DNA from 3 places in the Streptomyces sp. GD-15H genome. Region 2 is predicted to be linked to each of the others. Evidence: riboswitches for the same ligand, from Rfam matches in the RefSeq annotation. Region 2 holds a riboswitch; each other region holds the start of a gene.
What was found. Region 2 has a riboswitch for thiamine pyrophosphate ahead of WJ438_RS12245 (thiamine ABC transporter substrate binding subunit). Riboswitches for the same ligand answer to the same signal wherever they lie in the genome.

Region 1 (3,268 bases), 3.7 Mb from region 2:
CGACCCGATCGGCGACCCGAGCGGCATGATCGCCGCACAGCCGGCGTCCTCCAGCTTCCGCGCCAGCACCGGATCGTCGTTGGTGTACGGCAGCACCGTGAACCCGTCGTCGACCAGGGTCTCGGCCGCCTCCAGCAGTTCGATGGGGTCCGGCAGCAGGGTGCGCTCGTCGGCGATGACCTCCAGCTTGACCAGGTCGGTGCCGAGCGCCTCCCGCGCGAGACGGGCGGTGAGCACCGCCTCCCCCGCGGTGAAACAGCCGGCCGTGTTCGGCAGCACCCGGATGTCCAGCCTGTCCAGTACCGAGAGTACGGAGCCGTGCACCGAGGGGTTCACCCGCCGCATCGCGACGGTCGTCAGCTCGGTCCCGGACGCCACCAACGCCCGCTCCAGCACCTCGAGGCTGGGCGCCCCGCCGGTGCCCATGATCAGACGGGACGTGAAGGACGTACCGCCGAGGACGAACGGATCGTCGGCCATGATCAGCCTCCCTGCACGGCGGTCAGGACTTCCACCCGATCCCCCCGGCGAGGGGCGTGAGCGGCCACTGCGCGCGCGGGACGACCGTTTCGTTGAGGGCGGCGGCCACCCCGGAGTGAGCCTCGGTCAGCGTGCCGACCAGCGCGTCGAGCGCCGTGCCGGGAGCCACCTCGCGAGGCTCTCCGTTGACCGAGACCATGACCGGGGCATGCGTAGCGGTGTTCGCCGAAGTGTTCACAGGAGTGTTCATACGGGCTGCTCCGTGAGTGCGGCGGCGGTCGTGGTGAACCGCCGGGGGATGAAGGGGCGGGCCTCCGCCGGGAGTTCACCGGTGGCCAGGAACTCCGCCAGGGCGTCGCCGGTGACCGGAGTGAGCAGCACACCGTTGCGGTAGTGCCCGGTCGCCAGGACCAGCCCCGCCAGCCCGGACGGGCCGAGCAGGGGCGCGTTGTCGGGGGTGCCGGGGCGCAGCCCGGCCCGGGTCTCGGTGAGCGGCAGCTCGGTGATGCCGGGGACCAGTTCGTGGGCGTCGCGCAGCAGCTCGTACACCCCGCCCGCGGTGACGGTCGTGTCCCAGCCCTGCTCCTCACTGGTCGCCCCGATCACCAGCTCCCCGCTCTCACGCGGCACCAGGTACACATGGCTGCCCCGCACCACCGCCCGCACCGTACGGCTCAGGAACGGACCGAACCGGTCGGGCATCGCCAGCCGGACCACCTGCCCCTTCACGGGACGTACGGGAGGCAGCAGGTCCGCGGGGATGCCCGCGAGCCGCCCGCTGAGGCTGCCTCCGGCGAGCACCACCTGCCCGGCGGCCAGCCCGGTGCCGTCGGCGGTGACCACGCCCGTGGCCCGCTCCCCGGAGACGGTGAGCCGGTCGGCCCACGCGCGGTGCAGGACCACGCCCGCCCGCTCGCAGGCGGTCACCAGTGCCGCCGCCAGTCGCCTGGGGTCGATCTGGTGGTCGCCGTCCACCCGCAGCCCGCCGCGCACACCGGGTGCGAGCATCGGCTCGAGGCGTCGGCACTCCCGCCCCGACAGCCACTGCGCGTCGAGCCCCGACTGCTGTTGCAGGGAGTGCAGTTCGCGCAGATGGGCGCGGTCGTCGGCGTCCAGCGCGACCGCGAGCGTGCCGCACCTGCGGTAGCCGAGGTCGTGGCCGGTGGCCTCGGTGAGCTCGGCCGCGAAGTCGGGGTAGCGGAGCGCGGAGGCGAGGTTCAGACCGAGCAGAGCCTGCTCTCCGTAGTGCAGTTCCGTGACGGCGGCCAGCATCCCGGCGGCCACCTGGGCGGCGCCACCGCCCGGCTCGGGGTCCAGCACGGTCGTGGCCAGCCCGCGCTGCGCGGACCGCCAGGCCGTGACCAGACCGATGATGCCGCCCCCGACGACGAGGACATCGGGGGGCGCTGCGAGGTGTGTGTGGGCGGCATGGGCGTCCAGCCCCTCCCTTCGCCGGCATGACCCGGATCAGGTTCATACGGTCGGAGGCCGCAGCCTCCCTCTCAGCCCGGTGCGTCCGGGCTCCCGCGAGTGTCTTACGTTGGCCACCCTAGCCCGCGTATCAACGAACGTGTAGGGAGCCTTCGCATGGCCGGTTCGCTCGACGGTCTCGTCCTCGCCCCCGTCGCCGACCAGGCGCCGGGCCAGGTCGGCACCCGCACCCGGTTCGCCTACCACGAGCAGGACGGCGCGATCCGGGCCGAGTACGCGGGCGGTGACGTCGTACGCGGGTACCTGGTGGGCACCCGCGAGGAAGACCGGCTGGACTTCCGATACGTGCAGCTCAAGCGGGACGGCAGCACGTCCTCGGGGCACTGTGTGTCGACGGTCGTGGAGCTGCCCGACGGGCGGCTGCGGCTGGAGGAGAACTGGGAGTGGGAGTCGCAGCCGGGCAGCGGGACCAGCGTGGTGGAGCAGCTCATGGGCCCCGGGGACTGACTGACCGATGGTCAGGTGTCTATGGTGATCAGGTGAGCGAGCAGACGCAGGAACGGGGACCGTCCGAGCCACGGCGCGTGGTGGTGACGGGGGCCGGAATGGCCGGTGTGCAGACCGCCGTCGCCCTCCGGGAGCAGGGATTCACCGGCACCGTGACGCTGATCGGCGCCGAACCCCACCAGCCGTACGACCGGCCGCCCCTGTCCAAGGCGGTGCTGCTCGGCAAGGCGGAGGACTCCGCCTTCGACGTCGACTTCGAGGCGCTCGGCATCGAGCTGCGGCTCGGCTGCGAGGTGCTTGGGCTGCGCCCCGCCGACCACGAACTGGACACGGAGGCCGGGCCGGTCCCCTACGACGTCCTGGTTGTCGCGACCGGCGCCGAACCGGTCCGGCTGCCGGGTGCGGACGGGGTTCCGGGCGTCCACCTACTGCGCACCCTGGACGACGTCGAACGGTTGCGGCCGGTGCTCGCGCGCCGGCAGGACATCGTGGTCGTCGGCGCCGGCTGGATCGGCGCGGAGTTCGCCACGGCGGCGCGCGAGGCGGGCTGCGCGGTCACCGTCGTGGAGGCCGCCGGCCGGCCGCTGGCCGAGGCACTGCCCGCCGAGGTGGCCGCCCCGATGACCGCCTGGTACGGCGACGCCGGAGTGGCGCTGCGGACGCACGCGCGCGTGGAGCGCGTCGAGCCCGGCGCGGTGGTGCTGGACGACGGCTCGCGACTGCCCGCGGGCGCCGTCGTCGTCGGGATCGGGGCCCGTCCCGCCACCGCCTGGCTGGCCGGCTCCGGAGTCGAGCTCGGCGAGCGCGGTGACGTGGTCGCCGACCCGCACCTGATGACCTCCGTGCCGGA
Region 2 (3,268 bases):
CGGCCACGGCGGGCGCGAGCGCGGGCAGGGTGACGGTCCGCCAGGCCGTGAACCGTGAGGCGCCGAGCATCCGCGCGGCCTCCTCCTGCCTCGGGTCGAGCTGCCCCCAGAGTCCGCCGACGGTCCGCACGACGACGGCGTAGTTGAAGAACACGTGCGCGAGCAGGATCGCCCACACGGTGGTGTCCAGCCGTACGCCCCACAGCTCGTCGAGCAGTCCACCACGCCCGACGAGTGCCATGAACGCCGTGCCGACGACGACCGTCGGCAGCACGAAGGGAACGGTGACCACCGCCCGCAGCAGCTGTCTGCCGGGGAAGTCGAAGCGGGCGAGGACATACGCGCCGGGCAGGGCGATCAACAGGGTGAGGGCGGTGGAGACCAGCGCCTGCCAGGTGGTGAACCACAGCACCTGCCGGACGTCGGACTGCGCCAGTACGTCCCCGATCCGCCCGAGCCGCCAGACCCCGTCGGCCTTCAGACCGCGCGCGACGATCGCGGTGACGGGGTAGGCGAAGAAGGCGGCGAAGAACGCGACGGGCACGGCCATCAGGCCGAGCCGCGCCGCGGTCCCGCGCCGCCGCCTCCGCCCGCGCCCTCGCGCGGCGGCGGCTCGGCTCACTTCAGTACGAGCGAAGTCCACGACTTGACCCACTGGTCACGATGGTCGGCGATCTTCACCGGGTCCATGGTCTCGGGGTTCTCGGCCTGCGGACCGTACTTCGCGAAGTCCTCGGGCACCTGGGCGCCCTCGCGCACCGGGTAGACGAACATGTTCAGCGGCATGTCGTCCTGGAACTCCTTGGTGAGCAGGAAGTCGAGCAGTGCCTTGCCGCCCTCGGGGTTCTCCGCGTTGCTGAGCAGTCCCGCGTACTCGACCTGGCGGAAGCAGGTGCCGTCGGCGACACCGGTGGGAGCGGTCGTCGGCCTCGGGTCGGCGTAGATCACCTCGGCGGGCGGCGAGGAGGCGTAGGACACCACCAGCGGCCGGTCGCCCTTGGCCTGCTTGCCGCCGGCCGAGCCGGAGAACTCCTCGTTGTAGGCCTGCTCCCAGCCGCCGACCACCTTCACGCCGTTGGCCTTGAGCTTCTTCCAGTAGTCCGTCCAGCCTCCCCGCTCTCGGCTTCACTCGAGCGGGAGGTGCCCCCATCGCCGTACTTCGCGACGGTGCCGAGCAGGAAGCCGAGGCCGGGCGAGGAGGTGGAGGCGTTCTCGGTGACGAGGAGGTTCTTGTACTCGGGCTTGATCAGGTCGTCGAAGGTCCGCGGTGGGGTCAGATCGCGCTCACTGAACCACTCCTTGTCGTAGTTGACACAGACGTCGCCGGTGTCGACGGGCGTGACCCGGTGCTTGTCCTCGTCGGCGCGGTACTCGGGAAGGACCAGGTCGGAGCCCTTGGCCTCGTACGACTGGAAGAGGCCGTTGTCGAGTGCGCGGGAGAGCAGGGTGTTGTCGACGCCGAAGAAGACGTCGCCCTGGGGGTTGTCCTTGGTCAGGATGGCCTTGTTCACCGCCTGTCCGGCGTCGCCGTCCTCCAGGACCCTGACCTTGTAGCCGGACTCCTCCTCGAAGGCGGCGATGACGTCCTTCGACGCGGCCCACGAGTTGTGGCTGACGAGGGTCACGGTTCTGGACCCGCCGGACCCGGATCCGGACCCCTGGTTGTCACCGTCGGACGAGCCGCAGGCGGACAGGGTGACCAGACCCAGCCCGAGGGCCAGGATCGTGACCTTCTTGGTGATGCTCACCGGATTCCTCCTGGGGGTGACCAGGAAGAGACGCGGCCCTGTCCGGGACCCTCACGGGTGTCCCGGGCAGGGCACAACAGCTCGAGTGATGACCGATCTCCCTACCCAGAATGACCTGGGCGAGGTTCGGAGGGTCTGCGGCCGGTGCCGCACTCTCAGCGCTGTGGCGCTCCCCTGTCGGAATATGAACGTGTGGTGACCCGATATGAAGTTGTTGCTCTCGCAACCTCTCCTACGCCGGCAAGGCTACCTCTCGCTCGCGGCGAGCTGGCCACAGGCCCCGTCGATCTCCTGCCCACGGGTGTCCCGGATCGTCACCGGCACACCGTGCGCGGCGATCGCGTCCACGAACGCCTTCTCGTCCTCGGGCCGCGAGGCGGTCCACTTGGAGCCGGGCGTCGGGTTGAGCGGGATGAGGTTGACGTGCACGGGCCTGCCCTTCAGCAGCCGCCCGAGCCGGTCGCCGCGCCACGCCTGGTCGTTGATGTCCCGGATCAGCGCGTACTCGATGGACAGCCGCCGCCCCGACCTGGCCGCGTACTCGAAACCGGCGTCGAGGACCTCGCGCACCTTCCACCGCGTGTTCACGGGGACGAGGGTGTCGCGCAGTTCGTCGTCGGGCGCGTGCAGGGAGACGGCGAGGCGGCACTTGAAGCCCTCGTCGGAGAACCGGTTGATCGCCGGCACCAGCCCGACGGTCGAGACGGTGATCCCGCGCTGCGACAGTCCGAGCCCGTCGGGCTCCGGGTCGGTCAGACGGCGGATCGAGCCCACCACCCGGTTGTAGTTGGCGAGCGGCTCGCCCATCCCCATGAAGACGATGTTGCTCAGCCGCGCCGGTCCTCCGGGGACCTCGCCGTCCCGCAGCGCCCGCATCCCGTCCACGATCTGGTGCACGATCTCCGCGGTGGACAGGTTCCGGTCGAGCCCTGCCTGCCCGGTCGCGCAGAAGGGGCAGTTCATGCCGCAGCCCGCCTGCGAGCTGATGCACATCGTCACCCGGTCCGGATACCGCATGAGCACCGACTCGACGAGGGTTCCGTCGAACAGCTTCCACAGCGTCTTGCGGGTGGTGCCCTGGTCGGTCGACAGATGCCGGACGACCGTCATCAGCTCGGGAAGCAACGCCTCCTGGAGCTTGGCGCGGGAACCGGCGGGAATGTCGGTCCACTGCTCCGGATCGTGCGCGTACCGCGAGAAGTAGTGCTGCGAGAGCTGCTTGGCGCGAAACGGCTTCTCACCGGCCGCTGCGACCGCTTCCTTGCGCTCGGCGGGCGTAAGGTCGGCAAGGTGCCGCGGCGGCTTCTTGGCAGCAAGCGGCGCGACAAAAGTGAGTTCTCCGGGCTTAGGCATGGCGGTACCAGTGTCGCAGATCCAAACGGGTGACCTGCGGCTGTCGCTCGTTACGACTGTCGTTAGTAGTCGTCATCGGTGGCCAGTGAGCGGCCTCGGACGGCCCAGAGACGGCCCGGGTGGGGTGTCGCGGTGTGCCCTGCGATGCGAACTACGGGCGGGGCGGT
Region 3 (3,268 bases), 1.8 Mb from region 2:
GCCGCCCGACGGCCACGACGGCGACCGCGAAGATGCCGGCGAGCAGGGTCATGGGGAGACGCCGGTTCACGTCGGCGACCGAGTACTGCAGATCCTTCGGAGCGGAAGGTTCGTAGGCGACCACGACCTCCTGGCCCTCGCTCAGCTGACGGGACTGGTCCGGCTGCACGATCTCGGTGAACGTGCGGCCCTGGTCCTCGCCGCTGTCGACCCGGATCGTCGCTCTCTTGCACGTGCCGTCCGCCTGCTGTTGCGCGGAGGAGCCCTCGGCTGTCGAGGTGTCGCCGGTCGGGACGCCTCCAGAGGCGTTGACGGACGAGCAACTCACCTCGACCACCTTGGTGACCGTGGCCTGCTGCGTCTCCCGGTCGAAACCGACGCCGGTGCGCTCGTGTCCCGGTGCGCCGCCCGGCCACAGCACGACGAGGCCGACCAGCACCGCTGCGGTGAACGGGATGAGGACCGCCGCGATGACCTTGCGCAGGTGCTTCGAGACGGGGGCGGCGGGGCCGTGGCTGTGACTGTGCCCGTGCGAGTGGCCGTGTCCGCCGCCGGAGTCCGGACCGTGATCGTGTCTGTTGTCGCCCGGAGGGGGGCCGCCGTGGCCACCGCCGTTCGGGCCGCGGTCGCGGTCGCCACCGCCCGGGTCCGGACCCCGGCCATGACCGCGGGCTTGTCCCACCCCCTGTCCCTGGCTCGGGTGGCCCGCGCCGGGCCCGGGAGCCCGGCCGGGATGCCCGGACCCGGGGCCTTGCGGCCCGGGATCTCCGCGGCCGGGCAGGTGGCCCTGGGGTGCCGGTGCCGCCGGTGCCTCGCCGGGGCCGCGCCCGTGTCCGAACCAGTCTCCGGAACCGGGGCCGTCTCCCTGGCCGTCTCCACGGCCCGTGCCGTCGCCGACTGCGGGCCCTCTGCCACGGCCGCCGCCGTCTCGAGCGCCGGAGCCGCGGGGTGGTTCGGGCGGTGGGTACGAGGGATGTTGCGTCGAGGTCACCGCCCGATCATCGCAAGAACAACGAGGGCCCTCTGTTCACCGCGCCAGAATGGACGCTAGCGTGGGGGCATCTTTTGTCCACGCGGGAGCTCGGAGCACCGGGCTGAGAGGGCGCTGACCTCCGTCCCAGCGGCGTTTCACATGAAACATCCCTGTTGTCCGAGTGATGTTTCACACGGAACGCCGACCGACGGAAACCGCTGCGTCGACCGCTGAACCTGTTACCGGGTAATGCCGGCGTAGGGAGTAGGTCTCATGACCAACAAGGACGCACGCACGCACGCCTCCACGCAGAGCCCGACGGAGACGTCGGAGCAGGAGGCGGCCGGGAAGTCCATCGGCTGGCACAAGGCGTACGTCGAGGGCACACGCCCCGATCTACGGGTGCCGGTACGTCAGGTGCACCTCACCAACGGCCAGTCGGTCACGCTGTACGACACATCGGGCCCGTACACCGACCCCTTGGTCGACACCGATGTGCGCAGAGGGCTGGTGCCGCTGCGGGAGAACTGGATTGCCGCGCGCGGCGACACCGAGGAGTACGCGGGCCGTCCCGTCCGTCCCGAGGACGACGGGATCAGGCACACCTCGCCGCGCGGCGGCCTGCGCAACCTCGACGCGGTGTTCCCGGGCCGGCCCCGTCAGCCCCGCCGGGGCCGCGCGGGCGGGGCGGTCACGCAGCTGGCGTACGCACGCCGCGGCGAGATCACGCCCGAGATGGAGTACGTGGCCATCCGGGAGAACGTATCGCCGGAGGTCGTCCGTGAGGAGATCGCGGCAGGCCGCGCGGTGCTGCCCGCCAACGTCAACCATCCGGAGATCGAGCCGATGATCATCGGCAAGCGGTTCCTGGTGAAGGTCAACGCCAACATCGGCAACTCCGCGGTGACCTCCTCCATCGAGGAGGAGGTGGAGAAGATGACCTGGGCGACTCGCTGGGGCGCCGACACGGTCATGGATCTGTCCACCGGCCGCAATATCCACACCACCCGGGAGTGGGTGCTGCGCAACTCCCCTGTTCCCATCGGCACCGTGCCGCTCTACCAGGCGCTGGAGAAGGTCGACGGCAGGGCCGAGGAACTGACCTGGGAGATCTACAAGGACACGGTCGTCGAGCAGGCCGAGCAGGGCGTGGACTACATGACGGTTCATGCGGGCGTACGGCTGGCGTACGTGCCGCTCACCGCCAACCGCAAGACGGGCATCGTCTCGCGCGGTGGCTCGATCATGGCGGCGTGGTGTCTGGCGCACCACAAGGAGTCGTTCCTGTACGAGAACTTCGAGGAACTCTGCGAGATCCTCGCGACGTACGACGTCACGTACTCGCTTGGCGACGGGCTCCGGCCGGGGTCGATCGCGGACGCCAACGACCAGGCCCAGTTCGCTGAGTTGCGCACACTCGGGGAACTCAACCGGACCGCGAAGCGTTTGAATGTGCAGACCATGATCGAGGGCCCGGGGCATGTCCCGATGCACAAGATCAAGGAGAACATCGACCTTCAGCAGGAGATCTGCGATGAAGCCCCGTTCTATACGCTCGGCCCGCTGACGACGGACGTCGCGCCCGCGTACGACCACATCACCTCCGGTATCGGTGCCGCCATGATCGCCTGGTGGGGCACCGCCATGCTCTGTTACGTCACGCCCAAGGAGCATCTCGGCCTGCCCGACCGTGACGACGTCAAGACCGGCGTCATCACCTACAAGATTGCCGCACATGCCGCCGACCTCGCCAAGGGACACCCGGGTGCGCAGGAGTGGGACGACGCACTGTCCGACGCGCGCTTCGAGTTCCGGTGGGAGGACCAGTTCAACCTCGCCCTCGACCCGGACACGGCAAGGGAGTTCCACGACGAGACCCTTCCGGCAGAGCCCGCCAAGACCGCGCACTTCTGCTCGATGTGCGGGCCGAAGTTCTGCTCCATGAAGATCAGCCAGAGCATCACGGAGCGGTTCGGCGGTGCCTCGCCGCAGGGTGCCTCGGCCGAGGAGATCGCCGAGGGGATGCTGCAGAAGTCGAAGGAGTTCGCGGAGGCGGGCAACCGTGTGTACCTGCCGCTGACGGACTGAACTGACTGAACGGGCGAGGGGCGGGTCGTTCGGGCCCGCCCCTCTCGCCGCTCGTGGGGACGGATCGGCAGACTGGATGCCATGACAGCGCAATCAATGAGCAAGGGGTCCAACCTTCCCGGCGATGCCCCGGTGGTGCGCGTCGAACTCGCTTGGACCGCCGGGGCCGGCGTGCCCGACATCGACGCGTCGGCTCTCCTGCTCACG

Region 1: linked by a shared signal. The riboswitch ahead of thiO (glycine oxidase ThiO) and the one ahead of WJ438_RS12245 (thiamine ABC transporter substrate binding subunit) in region 2 are both predicted to bind thiamine pyrophosphate.
Region 3: linked by a shared signal. The riboswitch ahead of thiC (phosphomethylpyrimidine synthase ThiC) and the one ahead of WJ438_RS12245 (thiamine ABC transporter substrate binding subunit) in region 2 are both predicted to bind thiamine pyrophosphate.

Annotation. Positions count from the first base shown of each region.
Region 1 covers NZ_CP149447.1:6,353,162-6,356,429, forward strand. Annotated here, with positions in the region: gene WJ438_RS29995 (thiazole synthase) at 1-480, opposite strand, end outside; partial or broken gene thiS (sulfur carrier protein ThiS) at 483-730, opposite strand; gene thiO (glycine oxidase ThiO) at 727-1,920, opposite strand; TPP riboswitch at 1,908-2,018, opposite strand; gene WJ438_RS30010 (hypothetical protein) at 2,068-2,418, shown strand; gene WJ438_RS30015 (NAD(P)/FAD-dependent oxidoreductase) at 2,451-3,268, shown strand, end outside.
Region 2 covers NZ_CP149447.1:2,631,490-2,634,757, forward strand. Annotated here, with positions in the region: gene WJ438_RS12240 (ABC transporter permease) at 1-643, opposite strand, end outside; partial or broken gene WJ438_RS12245 (thiamine ABC transporter substrate binding subunit) at 619-1,748, opposite strand; TPP riboswitch at 1,829-1,934, opposite strand; gene rlmN (23S rRNA (adenine(2503)-C(2))-methyltransferase RlmN) at 1,995-3,101, opposite strand.
Region 3 covers NZ_CP149447.1:4,398,815-4,402,082, forward strand. Annotated here, with positions in the region: partial or broken gene WJ438_RS20705 (YibE/F family protein) at 1-682, opposite strand, end outside; TPP riboswitch at 1,064-1,254, shown strand; gene thiC (phosphomethylpyrimidine synthase ThiC) at 1,247-3,061, shown strand; partial or broken gene WJ438_RS20715 (VWA domain-containing protein) at 3,143-3,268, shown strand, end outside.